4 regions of the Rhodoferax sp. MLSD5-FHT05B10 genome follow, and region 1 is predicted to be linked to each of the others. Evidence: predicted binding sites of a transcription regulator. Region 1 holds the regulator's gene; each other region holds the start of a gene.

Evidence for each region. Region 1 encodes FNR, which switches genes on or off when oxygen is low (the NO sensors DNR and NnrR bind a similar motif). Its sites were predicted from a motif close to TTGATNNNNATCAA; they were not measured.
Region 2: AC1Q5W_RS02505 (PHA/PHB synthase family protein) is a predicted target of FNR. The motif match lies at 1,968-1,981, and genes of this name have one in related genera.
Region 3: ubiU (ubiquinone anaerobic biosynthesis protein UbiU) is a predicted target of FNR. The motif match lies at 2,753-2,766, and genes of this name have one in related genera.
Region 4: AC1Q5W_RS13205 (bacteriohemerythrin) is a predicted target of FNR. The motif match lies at 5,803-5,816, and genes of this name have one in related genera.

The regions. Positions count from the first base shown of each region.
Region 1 covers NZ_JBXAFT010000001.1:72,565-79,914, forward strand. Annotated here, with positions in the region: gene ccoG (cytochrome c oxidase accessory protein CcoG) at 1-402, shown strand, start outside; gene AC1Q5W_RS00360 (FixH family protein) at 412-684, shown strand; gene AC1Q5W_RS00365 (hypothetical protein) at 738-1,028, shown strand; gene fnr (fumarate/nitrate reduction transcriptional regulator Fnr) at 1,045-1,764, opposite strand; gene hemN (oxygen-independent coproporphyrinogen III oxidase) at 1,967-3,361, shown strand; gene AC1Q5W_RS00380 (sulfite exporter TauE/SafE family protein) at 3,371-4,060, shown strand; gene AC1Q5W_RS00385 (GGDEF domain-containing protein) at 4,102-5,187, shown strand; gene AC1Q5W_RS00390 (efflux RND transporter periplasmic adaptor subunit) at 5,240-6,427, opposite strand; gene AC1Q5W_RS00395 (ABC transporter permease) at 6,443-7,350, opposite strand, start outside.
Region 2 covers NZ_JBXAFT010000001.1:523,281-530,630, forward strand. Annotated here, with positions in the region: gene hlyD (secretion protein HlyD) at 1-710, opposite strand, end outside; gene AC1Q5W_RS02495 (hypothetical protein) at 738-1,157, opposite strand; gene AC1Q5W_RS02500 (TetR/AcrR family transcriptional regulator) at 1,225-1,833, opposite strand; gene AC1Q5W_RS02505 (PHA/PHB synthase family protein) at 2,171-3,928, shown strand; gene AC1Q5W_RS02510 (phasin family protein) at 4,037-4,480, shown strand; gene phbB (acetoacetyl-CoA reductase) at 4,491-5,237, shown strand; gene AC1Q5W_RS02520 (universal stress protein) at 5,318-5,782, shown strand; partial or broken gene AC1Q5W_RS02525 (bifunctional enoyl-CoA hydratase/phosphate acetyltransferase) at 5,734-6,735, shown strand; gene AC1Q5W_RS02530 (SDR family NAD(P)-dependent oxidoreductase) at 6,785-7,350, shown strand, end outside.
Region 3 covers NZ_JBXAFT010000002.1:278,510-285,859, reverse strand. Annotated here, with positions in the region: gene ubiT (ubiquinone anaerobic biosynthesis accessory factor UbiT) at 1-72, opposite strand, end outside; gene trhA (PAQR family membrane homeostasis protein TrhA) at 87-704, opposite strand; gene ubiV (ubiquinone anaerobic biosynthesis protein UbiV) at 710-1,621, opposite strand; gene ubiU (ubiquinone anaerobic biosynthesis protein UbiU) at 1,636-2,670, opposite strand; gene AC1Q5W_RS03970 (TetR/AcrR family transcriptional regulator) at 2,940-3,626, shown strand; gene AC1Q5W_RS03965 (efflux RND transporter periplasmic adaptor subunit) at 3,623-4,756, shown strand; gene AC1Q5W_RS03960 (efflux RND transporter permease subunit) at 4,760-7,350, shown strand, end outside.
Region 4 covers NZ_JBXAFT010000007.1:204,914-212,263, reverse strand. Annotated here, with positions in the region: gene AC1Q5W_RS13230 (YhgE/Pip domain-containing protein) at 1-1,598, shown strand, start outside; gene metF (methylenetetrahydrofolate reductase [NAD(P)H]) at 1,595-2,440, opposite strand; gene AC1Q5W_RS13220 (TlyA family RNA methyltransferase) at 2,437-3,246, opposite strand; gene ahcY (adenosylhomocysteinase) at 3,259-4,716, opposite strand; S-adenosyl-L-homocysteine riboswitch at 4,789-4,882, opposite strand; gene AC1Q5W_RS13210 (SDR family oxidoreductase) at 5,003-5,776, shown strand; gene AC1Q5W_RS13205 (bacteriohemerythrin) at 5,941-7,350, shown strand, end outside.

The DNA.
Region 1 (7,350 bases):
CGGGTACTGGTCTATACCGCCATTCTGGGGACGGTGGTGCTGGCCATGGTGGTGAGCCTGGCAACCCGCACGCCCTTCAAGGTGGATGTGGTCCGCGACCGTGGGGCGTTGGCGCGCATCGTGTCCGGTGGACGCATCGAAAATGTGTACCGTCTGCAGGTCATGAACGCTACCGAGTCGACACAGCGATTCCACATCAGTGTGGAGGGCCTGCCCGGTCTGGAAGTGGCATCGGAAGACGATGTGGTGGTGGAATCCACCCAGGCCCGCTGGGTCGCGGTGCGGGTTCAGGCCCCCTTTGACGCGGCGACTGCCGGGTCGCATCCCATCCGGTTTGAAATTGCCGCGCAGGATATGAAGGGCCACGCGTCCGAGAAATCGGTATTTATCATTCCCCGTTAAGGATCTTTCATGAGTGCATCCCAATCGTCTCCCGAGCGCCGCTGGTGGCAATTCGGCCACGTGTGGCTGGTGATTTCCGGCCCTGCCGTCGTGGTCGTGGCGTCGTTCGTGACGCTGTATCTGGCCGCTGTCGGCAAGGACCCCGTGCTGGATGAGGACTACTACCGCAAGGGCGTTGAAATCAACAAGACGCTGGCTGACAACCCGGCCAGTCTGGCCCCCGCAACCCTGGCGCGCAACCATGCGGCCACCGGGGTGCGTCTGACCCCGGCAGAGCCCTGAGGGGGTGCCTTGCCAGCCCTAAAACATTCATTTTTCAAGTACCGAGGCAAAACATGTTGCAGCAACGATTGATGTGGATTGTCTGGCCGGCATTCCTGATGGCCGGCGTACTGGAAATCCTGGTGTTTGCGCTGGTCGACCCCCAGGACCTGCACTGGGCGGGGCAGCCGCTGGAGTGGTCGCGCCAGAGCGTCTATACCGTGGCGTTTTTTCTCTTTTGGGGTATCACCGTGGTGTCCAGCGCCTTGACGACTTTGCTGGCGCAGTCCCCCTTTGAAGTGAACCGTTGTCCGCTGCCGGCCACCGATCGGCCGGACGGATGCCCCAAGCAGGGCTCCTGCTGAACCCGAAGGGGGGCACTCAGTTGCAGATGCGGGAATTCACGATGTCGCGCAGGGCATCGGTGTTGAGGATGCGCACATGGCGCTGTTTGACTTCAATGATTCCGTCTTCTACAAACCGGGAGAACGTGCGGCTGACCGTTTCGAGCTTCAGCCCGAGATAGCTTCCGATTTCCTCCCGTGTCATGCGCAGTACCAGTTCAGATTGCGAGAAACCCCGCGCATGCAGGCGTTGCACCAGGTTCAGCAAAAAAGCGGCCAAGCGCTCTTCGGCACGCATGCTGCCCAGCAGCAGCATGACGCCGTTTTCACGCACGATTTCACGGCTCATGATCTTGTGCACGTGGCGTTGCAGCGAGTTGATTTCCCGGGACAGCTCCTCAATGCGGTCGAAGGGCATGATGCACACTTCGGCATCTTCCAGTGCCACGGCGTCGCAGGTGTGGTGGTCGTGCACGATGCCGTCCAGACCGATCACTTCCCCGGCCATCTGAAAGCCGGTCACCTGATCGCGGCCATCTTCGGAGGCCACGCAGGTCTTGAAAAAACCGGTCCGAATGGCGAACAGGCTGGTGAACTTTTCGCCGTTGCGAAACAGGGTGCTGCCGCGTTTGATCTTGCGGCGGCTGGCGACCACGTCCTCCACCCGGTCCAGTTCGGTCGGGGTGAGGCCCAGCGGCATGCACAACTCGCGCAAATTGCAGTTGGAACAGGCAACTTTGATGGTTTGAGGATTCACAGCGACGACCTTGACGCTAGGTTTGACAGGTGTGGGTGCCTGTGCCTCGGCACAGGAAATGGATTTGGATTCGGGGTCAAACATAGGGTTCGCACGGATGTCGATTAGGCGTCAGTTTACCCACTTTCGATGTCATTGACGCACATCAAGCGCGGCGGGGCGGAATTGTTGCAAAGTTGCACCCGCTTTCCCTGGAGTATTCATGAGCGTTGCAGCCGAAGCCATATCCGATGAATTGTTGCGTCGATTTGATGTATCCGGCCCGCGCTACACCTCGTACCCCACCGCCGACCGGTTTGTGGAGGCGTTCACGGCCGACGATTATGTCCAGGCGCTTTCACAGCGGCGGGGCGGAGCGGCGGCGTTGGCCCTGCCCTTGTCGCTGTATGTGCACATCCCCTTCTGTGAATCCCTGTGTTACTACTGCGCCTGCAACAAGATCATCACCAAGCACCATGACCGTGCAGCGCCTTACCTGCGCTATCTGAGTCGCGAGGTGGATTTGTATACCGCCCAGATCGGTGTGGGCCAAATCGTGAGTCAGTTGCACCTTGGGGGAGGGAGCCCCACATTCCTGGATGACAACGAACTGCGTGAATTGATGGGCATGCTGCGGCGCAACTTCACGTTTGAGCCTGGCGGAGAGTACTCCATAGAGGTGGACCCCCGGACCATTGATGCGTCCCGCCTGGACACGCTGGCGGAGCTGGGCTTCAACCGGTTGAGTTTTGGGGTGCAGGATTTTGATCCGTCGGTCCAGAAGGCGGTGCACCGCGTGCAGCCGGCCGAACAAGTGTTTGCCCTGGTGGAGGCGGCCCGTGCCCGTGGTTTTGCTTCGATCAACGTGGATCTGATCTATGGCCTGCCCCGGCAAAGCCCGGAGTCGTTTGATCGAACCCTGGCGCAAGTGAAAGCCTTGCGACCGGACCGCATCGCCCTGTACGCCTATGCCCACCTGCCGGAGCGCTTCAAGCCCCAGCGCCGTATTGCCACCGTGGAGCTTCCCAGCGGGGCGTCCAAGGTGTCCATGCTGTCGCGCTCGCAGGCGGCTTTCATGGGTGCCGGGTACGTGTATGTGGGGATGGACCACTTCGCACTCCCGGAAGACGCGCTGGCGGTCGCCAAGCGGCAGGGGCGCCTGCACCGCAACTTCCAAGGCTACAGTACCGAACCCGACTGCGACCTGATCGGACTGGGGGTGTCCTCCATCGGCCGTATCGGTGCCACCTACAGCCAGAATGCCAAGACGCTCGAGGAATACTACGATTTCCTCGACCAGGGGCGTATTCCTGTGGTGCGGGGACTGGCCCTGTCCCGTGATGACCTGGTGCGTCGCACCGTGATCATGGCCCTGATGTGCCAGGGGGAGGTCCAGTTCGAATCTATCGAGTTGGCGTACCTCATGGATTTCCGTTCCTATTTCGCCAAGGAACTGGAAGCCTTGCAGGACCTGGTGGAGCAGGGGCTGGTCTCGGTGGACGAATCCAGCATCCAGGTCACGATCCAGGGCTGGTTCTTTGTGCGGGCGGTGGCCATGGTGTTTGACCGCCACCTGCAGTCTGACCGCAGCCGGGCACGGTTTTCCAAGATCATTTAGCATCAGCAGATGCAATCTTCTCTGGCGCTGACGGCGCTCTTGATGGGGCTGGTCGGCGGGCCCCACTGCGTGGCCATGTGCGGTGCCGCCTGTGCGGGCATCGGACAAGCGGCCGGGGCGCATAAAAATTCTGCTTTGTGGACCTTCCAGCTGGGGCGCGTGGTGGGGTACTCCCTTCTGGGAGGCCTCGCGGCCGCTTCCCTGCAGGGGCTGGGCTGGTTGACCGTCCAGTCCGCCGCCTTGCGCCCGGTCTGGTCCCTGTTCCATGTGGCGGCCCTGTTGCTGGGCCTGGTGCTGCTGTGGCAGGCGCGTCAACCGGTCTGGCTGGAGGATACGGGCCGCAAGGTGTGGGCCCGTGCCCGCGCGCTGGCCGCCACGCGGGGGCGGGGGGTACCGCTGGTCCTGGGCGTGATGTGGGCGCTGTTGCCGTGCGGTCTGCTGTATTCGGCCTTGCTGGTGGCGGCCATGGCCGGAAGTGCCGCCGCAGGCGCGATGGTGATGGGGCTTTTTGCCATTGGCACCAGCGTGACCATGGTGGCAGGCCCCTGGCTGTGGCTGCGCCTGCGCGGGCAGGGTGCCGGGCAGGGCAGCGGGCAATGGGGAGTTCGTCTGGCCGGCGCGGCACTGGCCGCCAGCTCCGGGTGGGCGTTGTGGATGGGGCTGGTGCACAATGCGGCGCCCTGGTGTGTTACGCCCTAGCGTTGCGGGGTTGTTGGCAGTACTAACCGGAGTACGGTGGCATGCAGGAAGCGTTGAATGTTGACGACTTACAGCGACTCGAAGCACTCAGGAGCTACGCCATTCTGGATTCGCAGGCCGAGCAGGCTTACGACGACATTGTCAGTCTGGCGGCCCATATCTGCGGCGTTCCCATTGCCCTGATTTCCCTGATTGACGAAGACCGCCAATGGTTCAAGGCCAAAGTGGGACTGGATGTTGCGCAGACGCCGCGCAGCCAGGCTTTTTGCGCACATGCCATTCTCCAGCCGGACCAGATCATGGAGGTTCCGGACGCGACGCAGGATCCCCGTTTTGCAGATAATCCGCTGGTGACGGAAGATCCCGGTATCCGGTTTTATGCCGGGGCACCGTTTGTGGGTGCGTCGGGTATGGCGCTGGGGACGGTTTGTGTCATTGACCGGGTGCCGCGTGCCTTGACACCCGCCATGGCCGATGCACTGAAGGCACTGTCCCGGCAAGTGACAGCTTTGCTGAATTTGCGCCGGGCGGTGGTGGACCTGCGGGTGTTGACCGAGGCGCAGGCCCAGCAGCAACGACAGCTGGACAGTTACCACAAGCGCCTGGAAGAGGTAAACCGCGACCTGTCGGAGCAAACCCAGCGGGACCCGCTGACCGGGTTGAAAAACCGGCGTGCTTTCGATCGCATCTTGCATGACGAACTGGCGCGTGCGCAGCGCGTCCATTCGTCCCTGGGTTTGTTGATGGTGGATGTGGACCACTTCAAGCCGTTCAACGACGATTTTGGCCACGTGGCAGGCGATGAGGCCTTGCAGCGGCTGGCAAACGCTCTGCAGGCGCAGGCACGCAGCTACGACCATGTGGTCCGCTATGGCGGTGAAGAGTTCGCGGTGGTGCTGCCGGATTCGAAACTGGAAGAGGTGCTGGCCGTTGCCAAGCGGGTTCGTTCCGCCGTTGCGGCAATGCCCAGTTCACTTCGCAGTTTCACGGTGAGCGTGGGGGTTGCCATGGCGATGCCAACCGATACGCCCACGAGTTTGATCGAGCGGGCGGACAAAGCCTTGTACCGGGCCAAGAACCAAGGGCGCAACTGCGTGGTGGCGCTGGAGGAAGGCGCCGTACGGTAAGCCGCCTGCGGGCTGCCCCAGCGGTTGTTTCAACTTCCCATTTCAGCTTCTGTTAGCGGGCGGTGACCCGCGAGCCATCCTGAAGCGCCGTGGGTGGGTAGACAATGACCGGCGTGCCAGGTGTGAGCCCGGACTTGACCCAGGCCTCAGTGCCATTGCGTGCGGCAACCTCGACCTCGCGCTGGCGAGCCCTGCCGCCCTCCACTACAAAGAGGGCCGAACGCGCCCCCACGGGGAACAGGGCGCTGACGGGCACCTTGACGGCGTTTTCCACCACCTGCACCAGTACCCGCACGTCCATTTTGAACCCGTCACCCAGTGCGCGCCATTTTTCAGGCGCAGAGCGGATATCAATCACGGCGTTGACGCGCTGTTCCTCCACGCCCAGCGCCGAGACTTTGGTGAAGGCGGCGGGTTCGATCAAGCGGACACTGCCTTCCAGCGTGTCCGCTCCGCCCCAGCCGGTCAGTTGCACCGGGGTGCCCGGTGCAATCTGTGCGGCATCTTCGGTCAGGATGTCCACCACCACTTCCAGCTGTGTGGGGTCGCCCAGTTCCAGTAGGGGGGTGCCAGCAGGCACCATGCCTTCGCTTTGTTGCTGAACCTTGAGTACCCGGCCGGAAACCGGCGCCTTGATCAGCCAGGGGCCTTGCTGGGCGGTTTCCGATCCGGATGCGTATTGCCGCAGGGCTATGCGCGACTGTTCCAGCTCGTGGCGCGCGGCTTCCATTTCCTGTTGCGCGCTCTCCAGTTCCTTCTCGCGCAGGCGGACCGTGAGCCGGCCGGTTTCATTCTGGTTGGGGGAGACGAAACCTTGCTGGGCCAGCGTTTCACTGCGTTTGAGTTCGGCGCGAGCCTGCTCCAGTGCGGCGCGGGCGCGCGCGACATTGGCTTTGGCACGAGCCACCGAGGCTTCCATGGCGCCCATGCGTGCGGTTTGCTCCTCCCGAGTGCGCTGGTCCAGCAGCGCAGGTGCCTGCGGCCACAATGTCGCCACCGGCGTGTCGCGTTCCACCAGATCGCCTTGCTTGAGCGCGATGCGTGCCACCCGCCCGGCGAGCGGAGTCGAGACAACATAGCGATCCCGCAGGCGTGTCTTGCCGTCCTCCTGGACCGTGCGCTCGAACCGGCCCTGGCTCACGGTTGCCATTTCAACCTCGGTCGCCCGCGGCATAAAAGCCCACACCACCAGTGACAGGACGGCCACACCGCCAACGCCCAGCGCCAGTTTTTTCTTCATGCTTTCCCCTGCTTGTTATTCACGTGTCTTCAGTACACCGACCAGATCGAGCGTATCCACGCGGCGCCGCACGATCAGCCCGCTGACCACACCAGCCCCGACCACGCACAGCGTGGCATAGGCGTAGGTGGCTGGTGCGATCACCATCGGGAAGAAAAACTCGTCGGTCTTGATCAGGCCCACGATGGTAGATGCCAGCACGTAGCCCAGCACCATGCCCAGTGGAATGGCCAGCGCAATCTCGATGGCGAGCTCCCCCAGCAGGAAAGCCGACACCTCCGTGCGGGTAAAACCCAGCACCCGCAAGCTGGCCAGTTCCCAGGCCCTCTCAGCCAGCGCGATACGGGCATTGTTATAAACCACCCCCACAGCGATGATGGTGGCAAAAACGGACAGGATGCCGCTGAAAACCTGGACGTTACGTGCCGTCACTTCCTCGATATTGCGCTGCATGATGGATTTGCTGACGGCCGCCGCCACCCGTGGCAGTTCCTTCAGGCGGGCCAGCAATTCCGGCTCATGGCCACGATCCACCGCGACCGTGACGTGGTTGACGATGTCACCTTCGCGCAGCAAGCGGTTCAGGGCGTGCCGCTCGATATAGGCATTCATGCCCATCATTTCGCCCACGGTGCCGGTCACCGGGAGCTCCAGCACCTCGCGTCGCCCTTCCTGTAACTCCACGCGGACCGTGTCACCGGGTTGGATGTGCAGCCGCTCGGCCAGCCGGTCGGTCACCAGCAGACCGCTTGGAGACGGCGGGAACACATGGTTTTCCGTATCCACGATGCGGTGCAGTTCCGGCTGCATCGGTTTGCCCTGGATGGCGCCGCGCCAGCTGTGGTTGGCGTGCACCAGCCGCACGGCAACACTGCGCGCACTTTCCACGGCCGTCACATGTGGCAAGCGGGCGATTTCATATT
Region 2 (7,350 bases), 450 kb from region 1:
CTCTGGCTCGCGACCATGCTGCCGGGTTCGCGCACCCGCGCGATGACGGTTCCGTCGCTGGGCGACGTCAATTCGGTGTCCGCCAGGGACGTAGTGGCTTGCGCTGCTGCTGCCTGCGCGGCCGCCAGACGAGCCTCTGCCGCGGCGATGTCCTCTTTGCGAAAACCTTCGATTGCTTGCGACAAGGCGGCCTTGGCTGCTTCGGCGCCCGCGGCGGCCTGATCCCTTGCGGTGCGGGCGGCATCGACCGTACGCTGGCTGCTGGCGCCCGATGCCAGCAGGCCGCTCTGGCGCTGAAGATTGCGCTCGGCCTCGGTGACGAGCGCCTGAGCTTTCTTAAGCGCCTCGCGCGCCTGGGTGATCTCCTGCGGCCGCAGGCCACGGCGCAGCTTGGCCAGTTCCGCCTGCGCCACCTGCACCTGGGCCTGTGCCGCCACAAGGGCGTCCCGATACGGTTGCGCGTCGAGCGCGGCCAGGCGCGCGCCGGCGCGGACGGCATCACCCTCATCGAAAGCCATCTGCATCACGCGCCCGGGCTGGCGGAAGGCCAGTTGCACCTCGCGGATGTCTACGTTGCCGTAGAGGCGCAACGCATCTTCCTTGTTACGGTCGCGCGATAGCCAGAACGCCAGTGCGCCGCCAAGAGCGATCACGACGACAGCGATCACGGCCCAACGAATTTTTTTGATGGAGAGGTTTGGAGTGGTCATTGAAGGGTTTCCGCTAGATAAATATGTTCAGTGCTCGCGCGCGGTCGGCACATTCGCCGCTGACCGGCGCCAAGCCATGGCCGCTATGCCCGCCCACACCAGCGTGCGCAGCGTCATGGCCGCCGCCGTCCGCCGCTCCCAGGCGCCACCCAGAACCACATGCACTCCGAAAGCCAGGAACACGAGCGCACTCGCCACCGCGATGGCAACCGCCAACCACATAGCCCAGCGCCGGCGCATCCACAAGCCAACGCCCGCGACGATGTAGGCGAAACCGGCCAGAAAATTGAACCAGAGCACGAACGGCACATAGTGGCCGGCTGCCTGGCGCGCCGCACCGTCGACAAACAGCACTGCGCCACCTTCCTGGAGGGTCAGCAGGCCAAATCCGATGGCAATCAAGGAAATCACACGCATCCAGATCGCGCGTCCGCTGTGTGCCGTCATGTTTGTTGCTCCCGATTTATCGAAGGGTTTGGAGGTCGCAGTCGCGCTTGCGGAGCAGACGGATCCTTCATTTGGTGCTTTCGATGCCACGCCGATAGATGGCAAACACGCCCGGCGCGTCTCGCCGAATGCGACTGACCTTGCCGGCCAGCAGCGACTGCATGACGAGTCCCTGGATCGTGCCGATGAACAACACGGCGGCGGCATCCACATTCAGATCCGCATCCAACTCGCCCTGCACCTTGCCGGCTTCCATCAAACGGCGCAGGCGCTGTTCGTATTGACGAATCAAGGTCTGCACCATCCGCTTGGCGAGTGTCTCGCCGGAGCGCTGCAGCTCTCCGAACAGCATGCGCGGCACGCCGGGATGCTTGGCCACGAAGTCGATGTGCGCCATGAACATGGCTTCGAGCGCCGCGGCAGGTGACTTAGCGCCTTCGGCCGCCTTGTCCACGCGTACCAGCAGACGCTCGCCGACCCAGGTCATCGTTGCCTCCAGGATCGCGTCCTTGTTAGGGAAGTGACGAAACAACGCGCCCTGCGTCAAACCCATTCGATCGGCGATGGCCGTGGTCGTGATATCGGCCGGGTTTTGCTCCGCTGCCAAGTCGACCACGGCTTGCACCGTGGCTGCACGCCGCTCTTCGGCGGACAGATATTGAGGACGTTCGCTCATCGCTCAGACTCCATAAAGTAAGTAACCTATTACTATCCTAACACGCAAATTAACCATGACGCAAGATCAGAAAGCAGACAGGCTGTGGCGGTAAGGGCCAGCTCTTGTCCATCCGGTGCGCTCAACGACCGACTTTGATGAATCTCAAGAAGCGAGCGCGCCATTCAAGCGGTTGACGAGGCATTCGACTGACAAGTCGGCTAGTTCGTTGAGGGTGCGGGAAGTTGATTCGCCGGGGCGCCAGTGGAAATTCATCCCACATGGCCAGCAAGGCTTGCATCTTTTCCTGCAAGCGATAAGATAGTAATAAGTCACTTGCTAAATGAGATGATCAAACATGAACCCCCTTGCCACGTCTGACAAGTCCGTGCCGGCACCATCCGAAATCTTTCACCCCGATGTCCTGGATACGCTGGCGAACGCCTGGCGGGCGCGCGCCACTGGCGGGCTGTCGCCGGCTGCGGGTTTGCTGGCTTGGTACGACTGGGCGCTGCACCTGAGCCTTTCACCGGGCAAGCAGCGCAGCCTGATCGAAAAAGGGCTGCACAAGCAGCAACGCCTGGCGCGCTACGCCGCGCACGCTGCAAGCGCTCAGGGCTGCCCAACGTGCATCGAACCGCTGGAGCAGGATCGGCGCTTCGCGGCTCCGGCCTGGCAGCAGTGGCCGTTCAACGTCATTCACCAAGGGTTCTTGCTGCAGCAGCAGTGGTGGCACAACGCCACCACCGGCGTGCGTGGCGTGTCGCGCCATCACGAGAACATGGTCACTTTCGCGGGGCGGCAGTGGCTGGACATGTGGTCGCCTTCGAATTTCGTCTGGACCAATCCGGAAGTGCTGGAAGCCATCAGAGCCAGCGGCGGCGCCAACCTGTGGCGCGGCGCCATGAACTTCTTCGACGATGCGCAGCGTCTCGCGCTTGAGGATGCGCCGGCCGGGGTCGAAGGCTTCGAGGTTGGCAAGGACGTGGCGGTCACGCCGGGAAAGGTGGTGTTCCGCAACCACCTCATCGAGCTGATCCAGTACACACCCACGACGCCCGATGTGTATGCCGAGCCGGTGCTGATCGTGCCCTCGTGGATCATGAAGTACTACATCCTAGACCTGTCGCCACACAACTCGATGGTGAAGTACCTGGTCGACCAAGGGCACACGGTGTTCATCATTTCATGGAAGAACCCGACCGTGGTCGATCGTGACCTTGGCCTGGAGGATTACCGGTGGCTGGGGGTCATGGATGCGCTGGACACGGTCACGGCCATCGTGCCCGAGCGCAAGGTGCAGGCGGTTGGCTATTGCCTGGGCGGCACCTTGCTGACGATCGCCGCTGCTGCGATGGCGCGCGACGGCGATGATCGGCTGCACAGCTTGACGTTGCTGGCGTCGGAGACCGATTTCCGCGAGTCGGGCGAAATCGCACTGTTCATCGACGACAGCCAGTTGGCTTGGCTAGAAGCCGGGATGTGGGACAAAGGCTATCTCGACGGCAAGCAGATGGCCGCATCTTTCCAGATGCTCAACTCGCGCGACCTGATCTGGTCCCGCCGCGTGCGCGAGTACCTGCTGGGCGAACGCCAGCAGTTCAATGACCTGATGGCCTGGAACGCCGACGTGACGCGCATGCCATATCGCATGCACAGCGAGTACCTGCGGCGCCTGTATCTGAACAACGATCTGGCCGAGGGGCGCTACCAGGTCGGCGGACGGCCGGTGGCGATCGCCGACATCGAAGCGCCGATGCTCATCGTCGGCACGGTGCGCGATCACGTCGCCCCTTGGCCATCCGTCTACAAGATGCACCTGCTCAGTGATGCGGAGCTGACCTTCGTCCTCACCAGTGGCGGGCACAACGCCGGCGTGGTCAGCGAGCCGGGGCACCCGCGGCGCAGCTACCAGATGGCGACTCGCAGCACCGGCGCCCGCTACGTTGATCCACAAACATGGCGCGCCGAAACCCCACTGAACGAGGGCTCCTGGTGGCCGGCCTGGCAGCAATGGCTGGCGCGGCGCTCGACCGGGCGTGTGACGCCGCCTGCGATGAGCGGCACGCAAACACCGCTTGGTGATGCGCCGGGAACCTATGTGGCAATGCGATGACATGACGCCCCGAGGCCTCAATTCAGCCACCCGACTTCGACCGGGACACTCCTGCGGGATGGCCCATACCCGCCCTAATGGGGCATCTCATGACCGTGGAGCAATGAAATGAACAGTGAACTGCCCATCCAACTTTACAAGGCCAATGCCGAACTGCAGCTTCAGATCACCCGTTTGCTGCAAGAAAGCGGCCATCACTGGCTGGAAGCCATGCAACAGCTCAGCGCTGGCAGCATGCTAGAGACCACCTCGCGCATCCAGAACCTCCAACAGGCGGCCGACTGGCAGGCGCTTGCAACCTTGCCGACCGAGGTGTTCTGGCGCCTGTCCCAGGGCCGCATGGGCGATACCCAAGCGGTCGGCCAGGCCGCCGCGAAAAGCCAGGCAGTCTTTGCCGATGGCTTGCGCCAATCGCTCTCGGCCTGGCAGGCATCCGTCTCCGAGGCATTCGGCGCCAGTGGTGACACAGCCTCTTTTGCCCAGCTTTGCCAGCAATGGGCCCAGCCCTGGACCGCGCCATCCACTGCGCCCCAGGGCAAAGCCAAGAAGTGAAGAGGTTGCCATGAGCATCCCTCAACGAACGGCCTTGGTGACCGGAGGCAACCGGGGACTGGGCGCTGCGATCGCCCGTTCCCTGCACGATGCCGGCCACCGCGTGATCGTCACGCATACGCCAGGCAACCCCACGATTGACCAGTGGCAGCACACGCAGGCGGCGCAGGGCTACGGATTTGCGGCCTACGGGGTGGATGTGTCCGACTACGAGTCGGCGCAGGAGCTGGCGCGGCGCATTCATGTCGATGGACATCGTATTGACATCCTGGTGAACAACGCCGGTATCACCCGCGACGCGACCTTGCGCAAGATGGACAAGGTCGGCTGGGATGCCGTACTGCGTACCAACCTGGATTCCATGTTCAACGTCACCAAGCCGTTCATCGATCCGATGGTCGAGCGTGGCTGGGGTCGCATCATCAACGTCTCGTCGATCAATGGCAGCAAGGGCCAGTTCGGGCAGACCAACTATTCGGCGGCCAAGGCCGGGGTCCATGGCTTTACCAAGGCGCTGGCGCTGGAAGTGGCGCGCAAGGGCGTGACGGTCAATACCGTCTCGCCGGGTTATCTGGCCACCGAGATGGTGATGGCGGTGCGTGAGGATGTGCGCCAGAAGATCATCGATGCGATTCCGGTCGGGCGCCTCGGTCAGCCAGCCGAGATTGCGGAGCTTGTCGCCTTCATCGCCAGCGAAGCCGCCGCCTTCATGACTGGTAGCAACGTCGCCATGAATGGTGGCCAGCACATGTATTGAGCGGCCATGGAATCCGCGCCACAAGCAATCAATTTCTGACGCTGCAATCCCCAAGACCAATCGACTTCGGACGGAATGCCATGTATTCACGACTCCTGGTGCCGCTGGACGGCAGTCCCACATCGCTTCTGGCCCTCGATCATGCCCGCGCTTTGGCCCATCTGAGTGGCGGCACGGTGATCCTGCTGCATGTCGTCGAGCCGACCCGACACAGCACGGGTTTCGAACGTCCGAAGGTCTACATCGAGGACGTCCGTCCGCGCTTCATGGTGGCTGGACAGGCCTTGCTGGATGAGGCCGCCAACGGATTGCGTCAGGACGGACTTGCCGTGGAGACGGTGCTTCTTGAAAGCGGTGCCGAGCGCGTGTCGGAACAAATCGCCAAGCAGGCCGAGGCAAGTGCGTGTGATCTGGTCATCCTGGGCACCCACGGGCGTCGCGGCGTGGATCGGCTGCTGCTCGGCAGCGACGCGGAGCAGATCGCGCGCATCGCGCCGGTTCCCGTGATGCTGGTACGCCAACCGCACCGCAAAGGAATCACATGAACGAACAAACTTCTGAACACGTTAGTGCCGTTGCTCCCAGTGGTGTCGCGCGTCTCATCGCCCATGTCAAAGCCATGGCCCCGGTGCGCACTGCCGTCGTGCACCCCTGCGACGCGCTCAGCCTGGGCGGTGCACTGGACGCACGCGATGCCGGCATCATCACGCCAGTGCTGGTGGCGCCGCTTGCCAAGCTGCGCGCCGTTGCAGCCGATTTCGGGCTGGATCTGGGGGACAGTGAGATCGTTGATGTGCCGCACAGCCACGCTGCCGCGGCCACCGCCGCCCGGCTGGCTGGCAAGGGCGAGGTGCAGGCACTGATGAAAGGCAGCTTGCACAGCGACGAGTACCTGGGCGCCATTCTGGCCCCCGAGGCTGGCCTGCGCACCGAGCGCCGCTTGACGCACTGCTACATCATGCAGACGGCCAGCTACCCCCGGCCCTTCATCCTCACCGACGCCGCCATCAACATCGCTCCGTCGCTTGAGGACAAGGCCGATATCGTGCGCAACGCCATCGATCTGGCACACGTCATCGGTGTGCCCGAACCCAAAGTCGCCATCCTGGCGGCGGTGGAAACGGTGAACCCTCGCATGCGCTCGACGCTGGATGCGGCAGCCCTGTGCAAGATGGCCGATCGCGGCCAGATCACAGGCGGCCTAGTCGACGGGCCGCTGGCCTTCGACAACGCAGTCTCGCCCGAGGCCGCGCAAGTCAAGGGCATCCGGTCGGCCGTGGCAGGGCAGGCTGACGTGCTTGTTGTGCCTGATCTGGAAAGCGGCAACATGCTGGCCAAGCAGCTTGAGTTCCTGGGCGGTGCCGAGAGCGCCGGCATCGTCATGGGCGCGCGTGTGCCCATCGTGCTCACCAGCCGCTCCGACTCGCGCACCACGCGCCTGGCATCCTGCGCCATTGCACTCATGCTGGCCGAACGCAGGCGCGCCGCGCCGCCGTGAGGCGCTTGCGCCACCGATTCAACCCGCATTTCAAAATGGAGTCTTCACCATGAAATACAGCTTCAAGGGCAACAGCGCCATCGTCAGCGGCGGTGGCTCCGGCATCGGCGAGGCGACGGCCCGTCTGCTGGCCGCCAACGGCGTGCAGGTTGTTGTCTCCGACATCGACCTTGAGGCCGCACGGCGCGTGGTGGAGGCCATCGACGCCGCCGGCGGCCGCGCCGTGGCGCACGCCGGCAACACCGCCCGTCCCGACGACGCACAAGCAGCGGTGCAGTGCGCACTCGAACATTTCGGCGCCCTGGATCTGGCATTCAACAATGCCGGTATCAGCGGTACGCTCAAACCTGCGGGAGAACTGGCGGCGGACGAGTGGCAGCACGTCATCGACGTCAATCTCTCTGGTGTTCAATATGCCCTGCGGGCGCAGATTCCGGCCATGCTGGCCGCCGGTGGTGGTGCCATCGTCAACATGTCGTCCATCCTCGGCCTGGTTGGCAGCGCCACCGCCCCAGCCTACGTCGCCGCCAAGCACGGTGTCACCGGCCTCACGCGTTCAGCGGCGCTGGCCTACGCGGCGCAGGGCATCCGCATCAACTCCATCCACCCGGGCTA
Region 3 (7,350 bases), on a different contig from region 1:
CGGATAAGCCGGCAGGCGCGCCAGCACGGAACCCACAGTGGGCGGCAGCAAAAAGGGAGCAGATGGGTTCATGGCAATCCAGTCAATCAGGCGACAAAAAACAGCACGGTAAAGAAGTGGCAGCTACTGCCCGCCAGCACAAACAAATGCCACACGCCGTGACCATGGCGGACCTTGTGGTCCGTGGCGTAGAAAACAATGCCCACCGTGTAGAAGGCACCCCCCGCGGCCAGCCAGGCAAAGCCCAGGGGTGTGAGCGCATCCCACAGGGGCGACACCGCCACCAGCGCCAGCCAGCCCATGAGCACGTAGATGACCAGTGACAGCACGCGGGCGCCCTTGGCAAACCAGATTTCCTGCAGGATGCCCAGCAGGGCCAGCCCCCACACCACACCCAGCAGCGACCAGCCCCAGGGCCCGCGCAGCGACACCAGCGCAAACGGCGTGTAGCTGCCCGCGATCAGCAGATAAATGGAGCAGTGGTCGAGCTTGCGCAGCACCGCCTTGGCGCGGCCGCGCACGCTGTGGTAGAGCGTGGAAGCCACATACAGGGCCACCAGCATGGCGCCGTAGACGCTGAAGCTGACAATTTTCCAGGGGTCGCCGAGGTGTGCCGCCAGCCCGACCAGAACGGCGGCTCCAGCCAGCGCCAGCCCCGCACCGATGAGGTGGCTGATACTGTTGAAGCGCTCACCGTAGTACATGGTGATCAGGCTGCGACTGCCTGCGCCGCCGATGCGACCTGGTCCAGCCCCGGCTGGCCATGCCAATAGCCGTTGCATCCCTGGTCGGGCATGAGCGGCTGCATGCTTTGCAGCGCCGCCTGGGGCGCCAGCGTCTGCTTGCGCACCGCGTCGAACACGGCCACCACCTCGGCCATGTTTTCCGACTGCGGACTCAGGCGTACCACGTCCACGCCCAGGGTGCGCATGTCGTCCAGCGCGTCCACCAAGTTGTAGACCTTGGCCGACTGGGTTTGCGTGCCGTTGAGCACCAGGAAACCGGACTGCTCGCGCGTTTTCAGCAGCAGGCCATCGGGGTTCGCAATGCAGCTGAAGCGGCAATCGTCCTTGGGCAGGTTGTGGTGCCGCGCCGTGAAGCAGCGTGCCGAAAAGGCCAGCGGCATGCGCCCGTAGGCAAACACCTCGGTCTGCAGCCCGGCAGGCAGGCCCTGCTGCATCACGGCCAGATCGGTGCGCTTCATCTCCAGCGGCATGACCCAGCGCGTGGCCCCCAGCGAAGCCATCCATTGCAGCGACGGCAGGTTGTAGAGGTTGAGGTGCGGACCGGCCACAAACGGCACCTTGCCCACCAGGCTCTGCACGGCGCCCATGTCATTGGCTTCGACCAGAAAGTCGCCATTGCTGGCGATCTTGTGCATGGTGCCGACCTCGGCCCCCGACTCCAGCAACACCTGGGTAGACAGGACGACTTCCTTGCCCGCCGCGCGCAGTCGCTTGGCAATGTCCAGCCAGTCCGACAGACGCAGCTCGTGGCGGCGCGAGCACACGGTCTCGCCCAGGTACACCACATCGACCGCCGTGCTGGCCATGGCGTCGTAAAAACTGAAGATGGCCTCGCGCTGCCAGTAGTACAGCAAAGGGCCCAAAGCGATTTTCATGGTGCGGGATTCCATTATTTCCAGGGGCGGTGGTAGGCACCCAGCGTATGTTGCTGGCCTTCGGCAACGTTGTCCAGATTGTTCATCCAGACCGGCTTGGGTGCGTAGCGGTGCGGATTGGCCACACAGTGGTCAATGGCTTCACGCCAGACCTTGGTGACCTGCGCCACATAGGCAGGGCTGCGCTGGCGTCCCTCGATCTTGATGGCGCGCACGCCCATCTTCATGAGCTGGGGCAGCAGCTCCAGCGTGTTGAGGCTGGTGGGCTCTTCGATGGCGTAGTAATTCTCGTCGTTCCCCACGTCAAAGCGTCCTTTGCACAAGGTGGGGTAGCCGGCGTTCTCGCCGTCGGCGTAGCGGTCGATCAGCACCCCGTTCAGGCGCGACTCCAGCCCCTTGGGGGTTTCCTGCCAGCGCACGGCCTTGGGTGGCGAGCACACACCGTGGGTGTTGGGCGACTCGCCGGTGACATAGCTGGACAGGGCGCAACGCCCCTCCACCATCACGCACAGGCTGCCAAAGCCGAACACTTCAATCTCCACCGGTGTCTTTTCGATCACCTGCTGAACCTGCGTGAGCGAGAGCACGCGCGGCAGCACCGCGCGCACCACGCCAAACTGCTCGCGGTAGAAGTTGATGGCGTCGAAATTGGTGGCCGAGCCCTGCACCGACAAGTGCAGGCGCAGCTGCGGGTGGCGCGCCACGGCGTACTGCATGAGGCCCGGGTCCGCCAGGATGACGGCGTTCACGCCCAGATCCACCGCCTTGTCCAGCGCGGTGCGCCAGGGCTCGGGATTGGAGGCCTGCGGGTAGGTATTGAGCGCCATGAAGACTTTGCAGCCCCGGTCATGGGCGTAGCGGATGCCATTGGCAATGGCCGCCTCGTCGAAGTTGAGGCCGGCAAAGTTGCGCGCATTGGTCGCGTCGCGCAGACCGAGGTAGACGCAGTTGGCGCCGTTGTCCACGGCGGCTTTCAGGGCCGGCAGGCTACCGGCCGGACATACCAGCTCCATGGGAGCCGTATCAGCAAGGGGGGTTGAAGGTTCCATGCGGGTGTGGGGGTTGAAGCGGGTCCCAAAAAGGGACCCTTGGCACTGGGCGGAACGATACGCCGACGCCCGACGCCGGGTGTTGATCCTGGTCAACGAAGAATCAGAATGCCAGACAAAATCAGTCGGACAATCAAGCGATGACCAGGGATCGCCAGATCCGCACGCTTTTGGTCCCCGCCCCCCTCTGCCTTTTGGCAGCCTCGCCGCCCGCGCTTGACCCTGGATGGCCCCCACAGTACACTAATAACCAACCAGTCATTAACTTCATGACCTCTTCCTGCCCCATTTGCGAGATTGCCGCCACCGTGCGGGCCAAGCGTGAGCGCCGCAAGGAGGCACGCCCGGGGGAATTGCTGGCCGCAGCACTGGAACTGTTCGTCGAAAAGGGCTTCGCCGCCACCCGCGTCGAAGAGGTTGCCAAACGGGCGGGGGTATCCAAGGGCACGCTCTTCCTCTATTTTTCCAGCAAGGAAGAGCTGTTCAAGGCCGTGGTGCGCGAGAACATTTCCGGACGCTTTGACGAATGGAACGCCCAGTTTGCCCATTTTGAAGGCAGTTCGGCCGATATGCTGCGTTACGGCATCCAGGTCTGGTGGGAACGCATTGGCGCGACCAAGGCCGCGGGCATCACCAAGCTGATGCTCAGCGAGGCCCGCAATTTCCCGGAGCTGACCAGCTTCTACCAGCACGAAGTCATTCAACCGGGCACCGACCTGATCCAGCGCGTCCTGCAGCGCGGCGTGGACCGCGGCGAGTTCCGCCCCATCGACATCCGTTACGGCGCCTACACCCTGCTGGCACCCATGCTGTTTCTGGCCATGGCCAGTTACAGTGCGCTCAACCCGCAACTTGATCCGAAACAGTACATTGCCGTGCAGGTTGAAACCATACTCTACGGGTTGAGCAGCCAACCGGCGAGCCCTCCCCCAACCCAGGAACCCCGAACATCATGAAACGTTGGTTGAAATGGATCGTCGTCGGCGTGGTCGTCGCGCTGCTGGCCGCAGGCGTGCTGCGCGCCCTGTCAGCCCGCAAGGCCCAGAAGGCGGCGCTTGAGGCCCAACAGGTGGCACAGAAGGCACAAGCCACCGTGGAGCTCACGCCCGCCGATCTGCTGGTGGTCAAGACCCTGGATCTGGCGCAGGGCCTGGCCATCTCCGGTCCCCTCAAGGCCGTGAATTCCGCGGTGGTGAAAGCCCGCGTGGCCGGCGAGCTGCAGGGCTTGACGCTGCGCGAAGGCGACGTGGTGAAAGCCGGCCAGATCATCGCCCGTGTGGACTCCACCGAGTTCCAGGCCCGGGTGCGCCAGGCACAGCAGCAGGCCGAGGCCGCCAAGGCCCAGGTCGACATCGCCAAACGCAGTTTTGACAACAACAGCTCGCTGGTGGACAAGGGTTTCATTTCGAAGACGGCACTGGAATCGTCGCTGGCCACGCTCGCGGGCGCTGAGGCCAGCTACCGGGCCGCACAGGCCGGTGCGGACGTCGCTGCCAAATCACTGGACGACACGGTGCTGCGGGCACCCATTTCCGGCCAGATCGCCCAGCGCCTCGCCCAGCCGGGCGAGCGCGTGGCGGTGGATGCGCGCATTGTGGAGATCGTCGACCTCAGCCGCCTGGAGCTGGAAGCCAGCCTGAGCGCCACCGAATCGCTGGGCGTGCAGGTGGGCCAGACCGCACAGCTGACCGTGGAAGGTGCGACCAAGCCACTGACCGCCAAGGTCGTGCGCGTGAATCCCAGCGCTGTGGCCGGCAGCCGCGCCGTGCTGGCCTACCTTGTCATGGAGCCCGCCCCCGGCTTGCGCCAGGGCCTGTTTGCCCAGGGCACCCTGGGCACCGGCACCACACACACCCTGGCGGTTCCCCTGACGGCCGTACGCACCGACAAGCCGCAACCGTACGTGCAGGTTCTCAGCAACGGGCAGGTGGTGCACCAGACGGTCACGCTCGGCCCGCGTGGCGAAGCGGACGGCCAGAGCATGGTCGGCATCGAGGGCGTGGCCGAAGGCGCCACCGTGCTCAGTGGCAGCGTGGGCAGCATCCGCGCGGGCACCGTGGCCAAACTGCCGGCAAGCGCCAAGTAAGCCATGTGGTTCACCCGCGTCAGCCTTCAAAATCCGGTCTTTGCCACCATGGTCATGCTGGCCCTGGTGGTGCTGGGCTTCTTCTCCCTGCAACGCCTGCAGGTTGACCAGTTCCCCAACGTGGACTTCCCGGTGGTAGTGGTCATTGCCGACTACCCCGGCGCCTCGCCCGAGATCGTGGAGAGCGAGGTGTCCAAGAAAATCGAGGAAGGTGTCAACTCCATTGCTGGCATCAACGCCCTGACTTCGCGCAGCTACGAAGGCCAGTCGGTAGTGGTGATCGAATTTGGACTGCACATCGACGGGCGCAAGGCCGCCGACGACGTACGCGAGAAGGTGGCAGCCGTGCGGCCCAACCTGCGCACCGAAGTCAAGGAGCCCCGGGTGCTGCGTTTCGACCCGGCGGCGCGCGCCATCTGGTCCGTGGCGGTACTGCCCGACAACAGCGCTCCGGCAGACAAGCGCATGAGCGCCGTGGAACTCACCAACTGGGCCGAGCAGACCTTCAAGAAACGGCTGGAAAACGTGCGCGGTGTCGGCTCGGTCACCCTGGTGGGGGGAACCCTGCGCGAAATCAATGTGTACCTGAACCCCCAGGCCCTGGAGGCCTTCGGCGTCACGCCCGACCAGGTGGTCGCGGCCGTGCGCAACGAGAACCAGGACGTGCCGGTGGGCACCATCCACTCCAGCGAGCAGGAACGCGTCATCCAGATCCAGGCGCGCATGCAGCGCCCCGAGGACTTCGGCAAGATCATCGTGGCCCGCAAGAATGGCGCCCCCGTGCGGGTGGACCAGCTGGCGCGGGTGGTGGACGGCGCCCAGGAGATCGAGAACCTGGCCCTGTACAACGGGCAGCGCACGCTGCTCCTCAACGTCCAGAAATCACAGGACGAAAACACCATTGCCGTGGTGGACGCCCTGCAAAAAACGCTGGCGGAGATGAAGAAGCAGCTGCCCCCCGGCGTGAAGCTGGAGCAGATCACCGACGGTTCGCGCCAGATCCGCGTGTCGGTCGACAACGTGCGCCAGACGCTGATCGAAGGCGCGGCACTGACGGTGCTCATCGTGTTCCTGTTCCTGAACTCGTGGCGCTCCACCGTCATCACGGGCCTGACCCTGCCCATCGCGCTGATCGGCACCTTCTTCTTCATGAACCTGTTCGGCTTCACCATCAACATGATCACGCTCATGGCGCTCTCCCTGTGCGTGGGCCTGCTGATCGACGATGCCATCGTGGTGCGCGAAAACATCGTGCGCCACGTGCAGATGGGCAAGACGCCCTACCAGGCCTCGCTGGACGGCACGCAGGAAATCGGCCTGGCCGTGCTGGCCACCACGCTGTCCATCGTGGCGGTGTTCATGCCCATCGGCTTCATGGGCGGCATCATCGGCAAGTTCTTCCACGAGTTCGGCATCACCATTGTGGCGGCCGTGCTGATCTCGATGTTCGTCAGCTTCACGCTGGACCCCATGATGTCTTCCATCTGGCATGACCCCAGCATCGAGGCCCACGGCCATCGCCACGCTCCGGTCACGCTGTACGACAAGACCATTGGCCGCGTCACGGGCTGGTTCGACCACGCCACCGACTGGCTGGCCGACGCCTACCAGAGCATCCTGCGCTGGGCTCTGGTCCACAAGCTGGCCACGGTAGGACTGGCGCTGGGCATTTTCGTGGGCAGCATCTTCATGGTGCCACTGCTGGGAACCGAGTTCGTGCCCAAGGCCGATTTCTCGGAAACCATGCTGAACTTCAACACGCCGGTGGGCTCTTCGCTGGAAGTCACCGAGGCAAAGGCACGCCAGGTGGAGGCCATCGTCCGCGAGTTCCCCGAGGTGCGCTACACCCTGACGACCATCAACACCGGCAGCGTCAACGGCAAGATCTACGCCAGCATCTACATCCGCATGGTGGACCGCAAGAACCGCAGCTTCAGCGTCGACACCATGTCGACCATCCTGCGCCAGCGGCTCCAGCGGGTGCCGGGCATCACCGTCACCCACGTGGGCCTGCTGGACTCGGTGGGCGGGCAGAAGCAGATCCTGTTTTCCATCCAGGGGGCTGACACCGCCGAACTGGAGCGCCTGACCCAGCTGGCAATGGCCAAGATCCGCAACATCCCCGGCCTGGTCGATCTGGACTCCAGCGCCAAGCCCAACAAGCCCACGCTGGACGTGGTGGTCAAGCGCGACATCGCGTCAGACCTGGGCCTGAGCGTTGCACAGGTGGGCTCGGCCCTGCGCACCCTGGTGGCAGGCCAGACCGTCAGCAACTGGCGCGCGCCGGACGACCAGACCTACGACGTCAACGTCCGCCTGTCACCGCAAACCCGCGACAACCCGCGGGATCTGGACCTGCTGCCCTTCACCGTGGGCAGCAATGCCGATGGCAGCCCGCGTATCGTGCGGCTCAACCAGGTGGCCGAGGTGCGGGAATCCACCGGCCCCAACCAGATCAACCGGCGCGACCTGATGCGCGAAGTGGCCATCAGCGGCAACGTGTCGGGCCGCTCCGCCGGCGAGGTGTCGGCCGACATCACCGCAGCCATGGACACCATCGCCATGCCGCCGGGTTACGGCTACAAGTTCAGCGG
Region 4 (7,350 bases), on a different contig from region 1:
TCGCCCTGATCATTCCCAAGGACTTCAGCGCCAATGCCGTGCCCGGCAACGAGGCCGCTGGCGGCCGCCTGGTCATGTACATCTCGGAAGGCAACAACTACAACGGCGCCAACCTGGCCAAACGGTTTGCGTCCGAGCTGGGCCACCAGGTCAACATCAACCTCAATGAACAGCGCTGGTCGCTGGTGCTGAGCACCGCCGCCGGCTCACTGGACAAGCTGACCCAGTTGCGCCGGGGCGTGGAGGCCCTGACGGACGGCGCCCACCGGCTCGATGACAGCCTGACCCAAGCCGAAACCGGTGCCAAGACCCTGGCAACGGGCGCAGACAGCCTCGGCAAGGGCGTGGGGCAGCTGACCGACGGCGTCAAGCAACTCGGCGCCGGCCTGCACACCATGGACCAGCAGCGCCCTGCGGCGCAGGACTTGGCGGCATTGAAAACCGGCGGTGCTGACCTGGTCTCCGGGCATGCCGCACTGGCCCATGGGCTGCAGGACCTGCAAGCCGGCGCACAGAAACTGGCCGAGGGTGGCACCAAGCTGCACGACGAAACCAAGGACATTCCGATTGTGGGCGGGCGCATCTCCGAGGGCGCCGCCCAGTTGGCCACAGGCGCTTCCCAGTTGGGAGGCGGCTTGCAGACGGCACGCACCGGCCAGGCACAGCTGGCCGATGGCACGCAAAAGCTGGTCGCAGGCGTCGGCAAACTGGCCGACGGCATGACCGCGCTGGGTGATGGCATCCATACCGCCGCCAGCAAGGTGCCGCCCGATGCCAAACTGGACGAACTGAGCCAGGGCGGACATCGGGTGGCAGGCGGCGCCCAGGAATTGCGCAACGGGCTCAGCCAGATCAAGGCCGGCTCCCGCGAACTGAGCGGCGGCCTGGATTTGCTCAACCGGTCCCTGCCCGCCGACAGCCAGGCGCCCGAGGGCAGCGCGCGCGGCCTGGCCGATTCGGTCGAGCCGGCGCTGGAGATCGTGGCGCCGGTGCCCAACAACGGCGCCGGCTTTGCCCCCAATTTCCTGGCCACATCCCTGTGGATGGGCGCGGTCATGACGGCTTTTCTGTTTCACCTGCGCAGCCTGCCCAGCGCGGCCGCTTCAGCCTCCCGGCCGGCCCGCCTGCTGGGCAAGCTGGGCATCCTGGGGGGCATCGTGACCGCACAGTCCATGGTCATCCTGCTGATGACGCTGTTCGCCCTGAACCTGCACATTGCCAGCCTGGCGCCGTACATCCTGACGCTGGTACTGACTTCGCTGTCCTTCCTGATGATCATCGTGGCCCTGACGCGCGCCTTTGGCGACGCCGGCAAGGCGGCGTCCCTCATCCTGCTGATCTTGCAGCTGTCATCCGCCGGCGGCGTGCTCCCGGTGGAGCTCAGCGGCGGCATTTACCAGGCCCTGAGCCCGTGGCTACCGTTCACCTGGGTGATCAAGGCCCTGCGCGCCAGCATGTTCGGCGCCTTTGACGGCAGTTGGTTCACTTCCTGGCTGGCGATCGGGCTGGCCGGCACGCTGGCCTGGCTGGTGGCCTGCTTTGTCGGCAACTGGAAACTGGTCAGCGCGGAAGAGCACCGACCGGCCATCGATATCTAGGCCGTCAGCCCCAGGCGTTCACACAGAGCCAGCGTCGCGGCGCTCTGGTTCATGGTGTAGAAATGCAGGGCCGGTGCGCCACCGGCACGCAGCTGCTCGCACAGGCGGGTCACCACGTCCAGGCCAAACGCCTTGATGGAGGCGGTGTCGTCGCCAAAACTTTGCAGACGCAGGCGGATCCAGCGCGGAATCTCGGCGCCGCTGGCGTCCGAAAAGCGCATGAGCTGGGTGGAACTCGTGATGGGCATGATGCCCGGCACCACGGGCACGTTCAGGCCCAGCGCGGCCACCTCGTCCACAAAGCGGAAGTAGGCATCGGCGTTGTAGAAATACTGGGTGATGGCGGAGTTGGCCCCCGCGCGCACCTTGGTGGCAAAGGCCTGCAGGTCGCTGACCGGCGACTTGGCCTGGGGATGGACCTCGGGGTAGGCCGCGACTTCGATATGGAACGCATCGCCGGTCTCGGCGCGGATGAACGCCACCAGGTCGCTGGCGTAATGGAACTCGCCGCCGGCGCCATAGCCGCTGGGCAGGTCCCCGCGCAAGGCCACCAGACGCTTAACACCCATGGCCTGCAGGGTGGCCAGTTGCGCGCGCACCGTGGCCTGGGTGGCGCCAATGCAGGAGAAGTGCGAGGCGGCACTCACGCCCTCGCCCAGGATTTCGCGCACCGTGGCGAATGTTCCCTCCTGGGTGGAGCCGCCAGCCCCGAAGGTGACCGAGCAGAACTCGGGCTGCAGCGCGTACAACTGCTGGCGCGCCGCGCGCAGCTTGTCCGCCCCTTCCGGGGTCTTGGGCGGGAAAAACTCCAGGCTGACAGGAATGCGGGGCGTTGGTTTCATGGTTTTTGGGCGCAAATGAAAAATTCGTGGTTGCCGTCGCCACCGGCAATGGGCGAGTCGAACCACGCGGTCACGGTCAGATCCAGCGCGGCGCAGGCCTCGCGCAGGCGCTGCTCCACAATGGGGTACATGGCCGCATCCTTGACGATGCCGCCCTTGCCCACCTGGCCGGGCTGCAACTCGAACTGGGGTTTGACCAGCATCAGCAGCGTGCCCCCAGATTTCAGGAACGGCACGACAGCCGGCAGCACCAGGGTCTGCGAGATGAAGGACAAATCGCCCACCACCACGTCAAACGCGGGCTCAAACGGTTCTGCCTCCTTGTTTTCGGGGTCAAACAGGCCGCCAGCCCCCGTGTAATTTGCGCAGGCCGCTATCAAATCATTAGCATCCAGCGCGCGGGCATTGACGCCTTCCACGCACAGCACCCGCCCGTCCTCGCGGATGCTGGGGTGCAGCTGGGCACTGCCCACATCCACCCCCACCACCAGGCGCGCACCGTGCTGCAACAGGCAGTCGGTAAAACCGCCTGTCGATTGCCCCACGTCCAGGCAGGCCAGCCCGTCCACCGACAGGCCCACCTGCTTCAGGGCCGCCTCCAGCTTCAGCCCACCGCGTGAGACGTAGCGGGCTTCGGAGTCGTCCAGCAGCTGCAGAGGGGCGTCGTCCGGAACCTCGTCGCCATTCTTGGCTACGGTCTTCCATTCGTCGCCCTTCTTCCACTGCACGCCGTCGGCAATCAGGCGCTGGGCCTGCGAGCGGGTGCTCGCCAGGCCCCGCTGCACCAGCAGTTGGTCAATGCGCATGCTGTTGCGGGCTCAGTAGCGGTAGGTTTCTTTTTTGTACGGACCGTTCTTGCTGACGCCGATGTAGGCGGCCTGCTCGTCGGTCAGTTCGGACAGCATGGCGCCGACCTTCTTCAGGTGCAGGCGCGCCACCTTCTCGTCCAGGTGCTTGGGCAGCACGTACACCTTGCCGTTCTTGTATTCCTTGGGCTTGGTGAACAGCTCGATCTGCGCAATGGTCTGGTTGGCAAAGCTCGACGACATGACGAAGCTGGGGTGGCCGGTGCCGCAGCCCAGATTCACCAGACGGCCCTTGGCCAGCAGGATGATGCGCTTCTCGGGCTTGCCGTTCTTGCCCTTGGTGGCGGGGAAGATGACATGGTCCACCTGGGGCTTGATCTCTTCCCACTGCAGCTTCTCCAGCGAAGCGACATCGATTTCGTTGTCGAAGTGGCCGATGTTGCTGACGATGGCCTGGTCCTTCATGGCTGCCATGTGCTTGTAGGTGATGACGTTCTTGTTGCCGGTGCAGGTCACAAAAATGTCGGCCTTGTCGGCGGCGTATTCCATGGTCACGACCTTGTAGCCTTCCATGGCGGCCTGCAGGGCGTTGATGGGGTCGATCTCGGTCACCCACACCTGGGCGGACAGGGCGCGCAGCGCCTGGGCCGAGCCCTTGCCCACGTCGCCGTAGCCGGCCACCACGGCCACCTTGCCTGCGATCATGACATCGGTGGCGCGCTTGATGGCATCCACCAGCGATTCACGGCAGCCGTACAGGTTGTCGAACTTGCTCTTGGTCACCGAGTCGTTGACGTTGATGGCGCGGAACGCCAGCGTGCCCTTGGCAGCCATTTCTTCCAGACGCATCACGCCGGTGGTGGTTTCCTCGGTCACGCCGATGATGTTCTTCAGGCGGCGGCTGTACCAAGTGGGGTCCAGCTTGAGCTTGGCCTTGATGGCCTTGAACAGGCAGATCTCCTCTTCGCTGCCGGGCTTGGCCAGCACCTTGATGTCCTTCTCGGCGCGGGCGCCCAGGTGCATCAGCAGCGTGGCATCGCCGCCGTCGTCCAGGATCATGTTGGGGCCTTCGGCCGCCGTGCCCTTCTTGCCGCCGAATTCAAAGATGCGGTGGGTGTAGTCCCAGTAGTCTTCCAGCGTCTCGCCCTTGTAGGCAAACACCGGCGTGCCCTTGGCCACCAGAGCGGCAGCAGCGTGGTCCTGCGTGGAGAAAATGTTGCACGACGCCCAGCGCACTTCGGCGCCCAGGGCCTGCAGGGTTTCGACCAGCACGCCGGTCTGGATGGTCATGTGCAGCGAGCCGGTGATGCGCGCGCCCTTCAGAGGCTGGCTCTTGGCGAACTCTTCGCGGATGGCCATCAGGCCGGGCATTTCGGTCTCGGCAATGGTGAGTTCCTTGCGGCCCCAGGGCGCCAGGCTCAGGTCGGCAATTTTGTAGTCTTCGGTCTTGGCAGGTTTGATCACGCTCATGGCTGGCTCCAGAAAAATGGGTAAGCCACCGTGCTGCGGGAGTAACCAGGGAAAGGGCTCACCACACAGAACAGTGGGTGAGCGTCGTTGAGTGGCAGGGACGAACCTGCCGTTGGCGTTTCCGAGCCTCGTCCACTGCGCGTGAACTGCAACGCTCCTCGGAATGCACGGATTATACGGAGCAACGCCCCCGCCCCCCACTGCCTGTGCCCGGGTGTCGCCTCGGTGGCTGACCGGGACAGGCCCGGCCGCCACACTGGCGGCTTCCCCAACAGGAGCATTCTTCATGGACATTCGAAACAAAGTCGCCATCGTCACCGGGGGCGCCAGTGGCATTGGCCGCAGCATTGCCCGGCGCTTCGCCGCCGAGGGCGCCCGCGCCGTGGTCGTGGCCGACATCAATCTGGCGCGCGCCCAGGAAGTGGCCGACGAATTTGGCGGCCTGGCCGTGCGTTGCGACGTGAGCCAGGAGGCCGACATCCAGGCCTTGGTGGCCACAACCCGCCAGCACTTTGGCCAGGTGGACGCCTATATCTCCAACGCCGGCATTCTGGGCCGCATGGGCGGCCTGGACCTGGACGACGCCCTGTGGAATGCGATGTGGAACATCCACGGCATGGCCCACGTCTGGGCGGCGCGCGCCGTGGTGCCCGAGATGGTGGCGCGCGGCGACGGTTTCTTCCTGGTGACCGCATCGGCCGCCGGATTGCTGACCATTGTCGAATCCGCCCCCTACGCCGTGACCAAGCACGCCGCCGTGGCCTTTGCCGAATGGCTGCGCATTGCCTACGGCCGCCAGGGCGTGCAGGTGGCCTGCCTGTGCCCGCAATCGGTGCAGACCGACATGGTGGGCGACAGCGATGGCGGCTCGGCCGCGGTCAACGGCATTCTGGCCCCCGAGGTAGTGGCGCAGGAGGTGGTGACGGTCATGGACAACGGGAAATTCCTGGTGCTGCCCCACCCCGAGGTGGCGCAGTATTTCCGCAACAAGGGGCAGGACTACGAGCGCTGGATCGGTGGCATGCAGAAGATGTACGCCCGCCACGCCGAAGGCGGATAGCGCGAGGGGGGGGGGATATCCCAGATTTGATCTGGGTCAACACGCGGTGAGAATCCGGAATTTGCGGGTGTACCCACATTAGGATCACCCCACTTCGGCCATCCAGCGACCTGCTAGTGGGTATTGCCCGGCCGTCAAACGACGACGCAACGCAGTCTTTCGCCATGGCCCAAGTCACCCTGCAGTCCCGAGACGACCCCATCAACCACGCCCTGGACGCCATGGACCAGGGCTTCCTGTGGCTGGACCCCGACCTGCGGGTGCGCCAGCACAACCGCGCCTACCGCCGCCTGCTGGACCTGGAACAGGCCGACCAGTTCATTGGCCAGCCCTACAGCGCGCTGCTGCAGTATTTCCTGGAGCGTGGCGAGTTTGCCGACATGGGCGTGCGCGAAGACTTCGTCGCCCGCCGGCTGCGGGCCATGCAGGCCAGCGAGCCATACCGCCTGGAGCGTGCCCGGCCCAATGGCATGCTGCTGCGCGTGGCCGCCGTGCCGCTGGCGGCGGGAGGCTATGTCTTCACCTACCTGGACATCACCCGCGAGAGCCGCGCCCTGGAAGAGGTGCAGCGCACCGCCAAGGCCGCGGTGGTGGCCATGGCCAACTTCGCCGAGCACCGCGACACCGATACCGGTGTACACGTCCTGCGGGTGGCCCGCCTCGTGGGCCAGATTGCCCGCCAGCTGCATGCCAACGGGCATTTCCCCGACACCGTGGACGAGGCATTCATCGAGCAGGTGCGCATCGCCAGCATCCTGCACGACGTGGGCAAGATCTCCGCGCCCGACCGCATCCTGCTCAAGCCCGGACCGCTGACCGACGACGAACGCAAAACCATGATGCTGCACCCCACCAAGGGGGCCCAGTTGCTGCGTCAGGCCCACCTGATGATGGGCGAGAGCGCCTACCTGCGCATGGGCGCCGACATCGCCCAGACCCACCACGAGTGGTTCGACGGCAGCGGCTACCCCGCAGGCCTGGCCGGTGACGCCATTCCCCTGGCCGGACGCATCTGCGCCATTGCCGACGTGTTCGACGCCCTCACCTCCCGGCGCCCCTACAAGGCCCCCTGGAGCACCGAGCGCGCCGTGGCGCAGATCGCGCAGCAACGGGGCACGCAGTTCGATCCGTCCGTGACGGACGCCTTCGTCGCCGTCATCCGCAACCGCGAGGCAGTGTCCGTGGTGCAGTGGACCGACGCCATGAGCGTGGGCGACCAGCACATCGACGAGCAGCACATGATCCTGATGGACACCATCAACCAGCTCGCCACGGCCGAAAGCCAGAACGACCGCCCGGTGGTGGCCATGATCATCGACGAGCTGGTGAGCTACGCGTCCTTCCATTTCGACTACGAAGAACAGCTGATAGCCGACGCGGGCTACCCCGACCTGGCCAAGCACCAGCGCATCCACCAGGGCTTCAGCAAATGGATCGCCGAAGTACGGGACGACTTCATCCACCGCCGCCGCACCCAGGTGGGCGCGCGCATCCTGCACTTCCTGCGCGACTGGCTGCGCAACCACATCCTCGATGAGGACCAAGCGTACCGCCCGTACCTGGGCCCGCAGAAG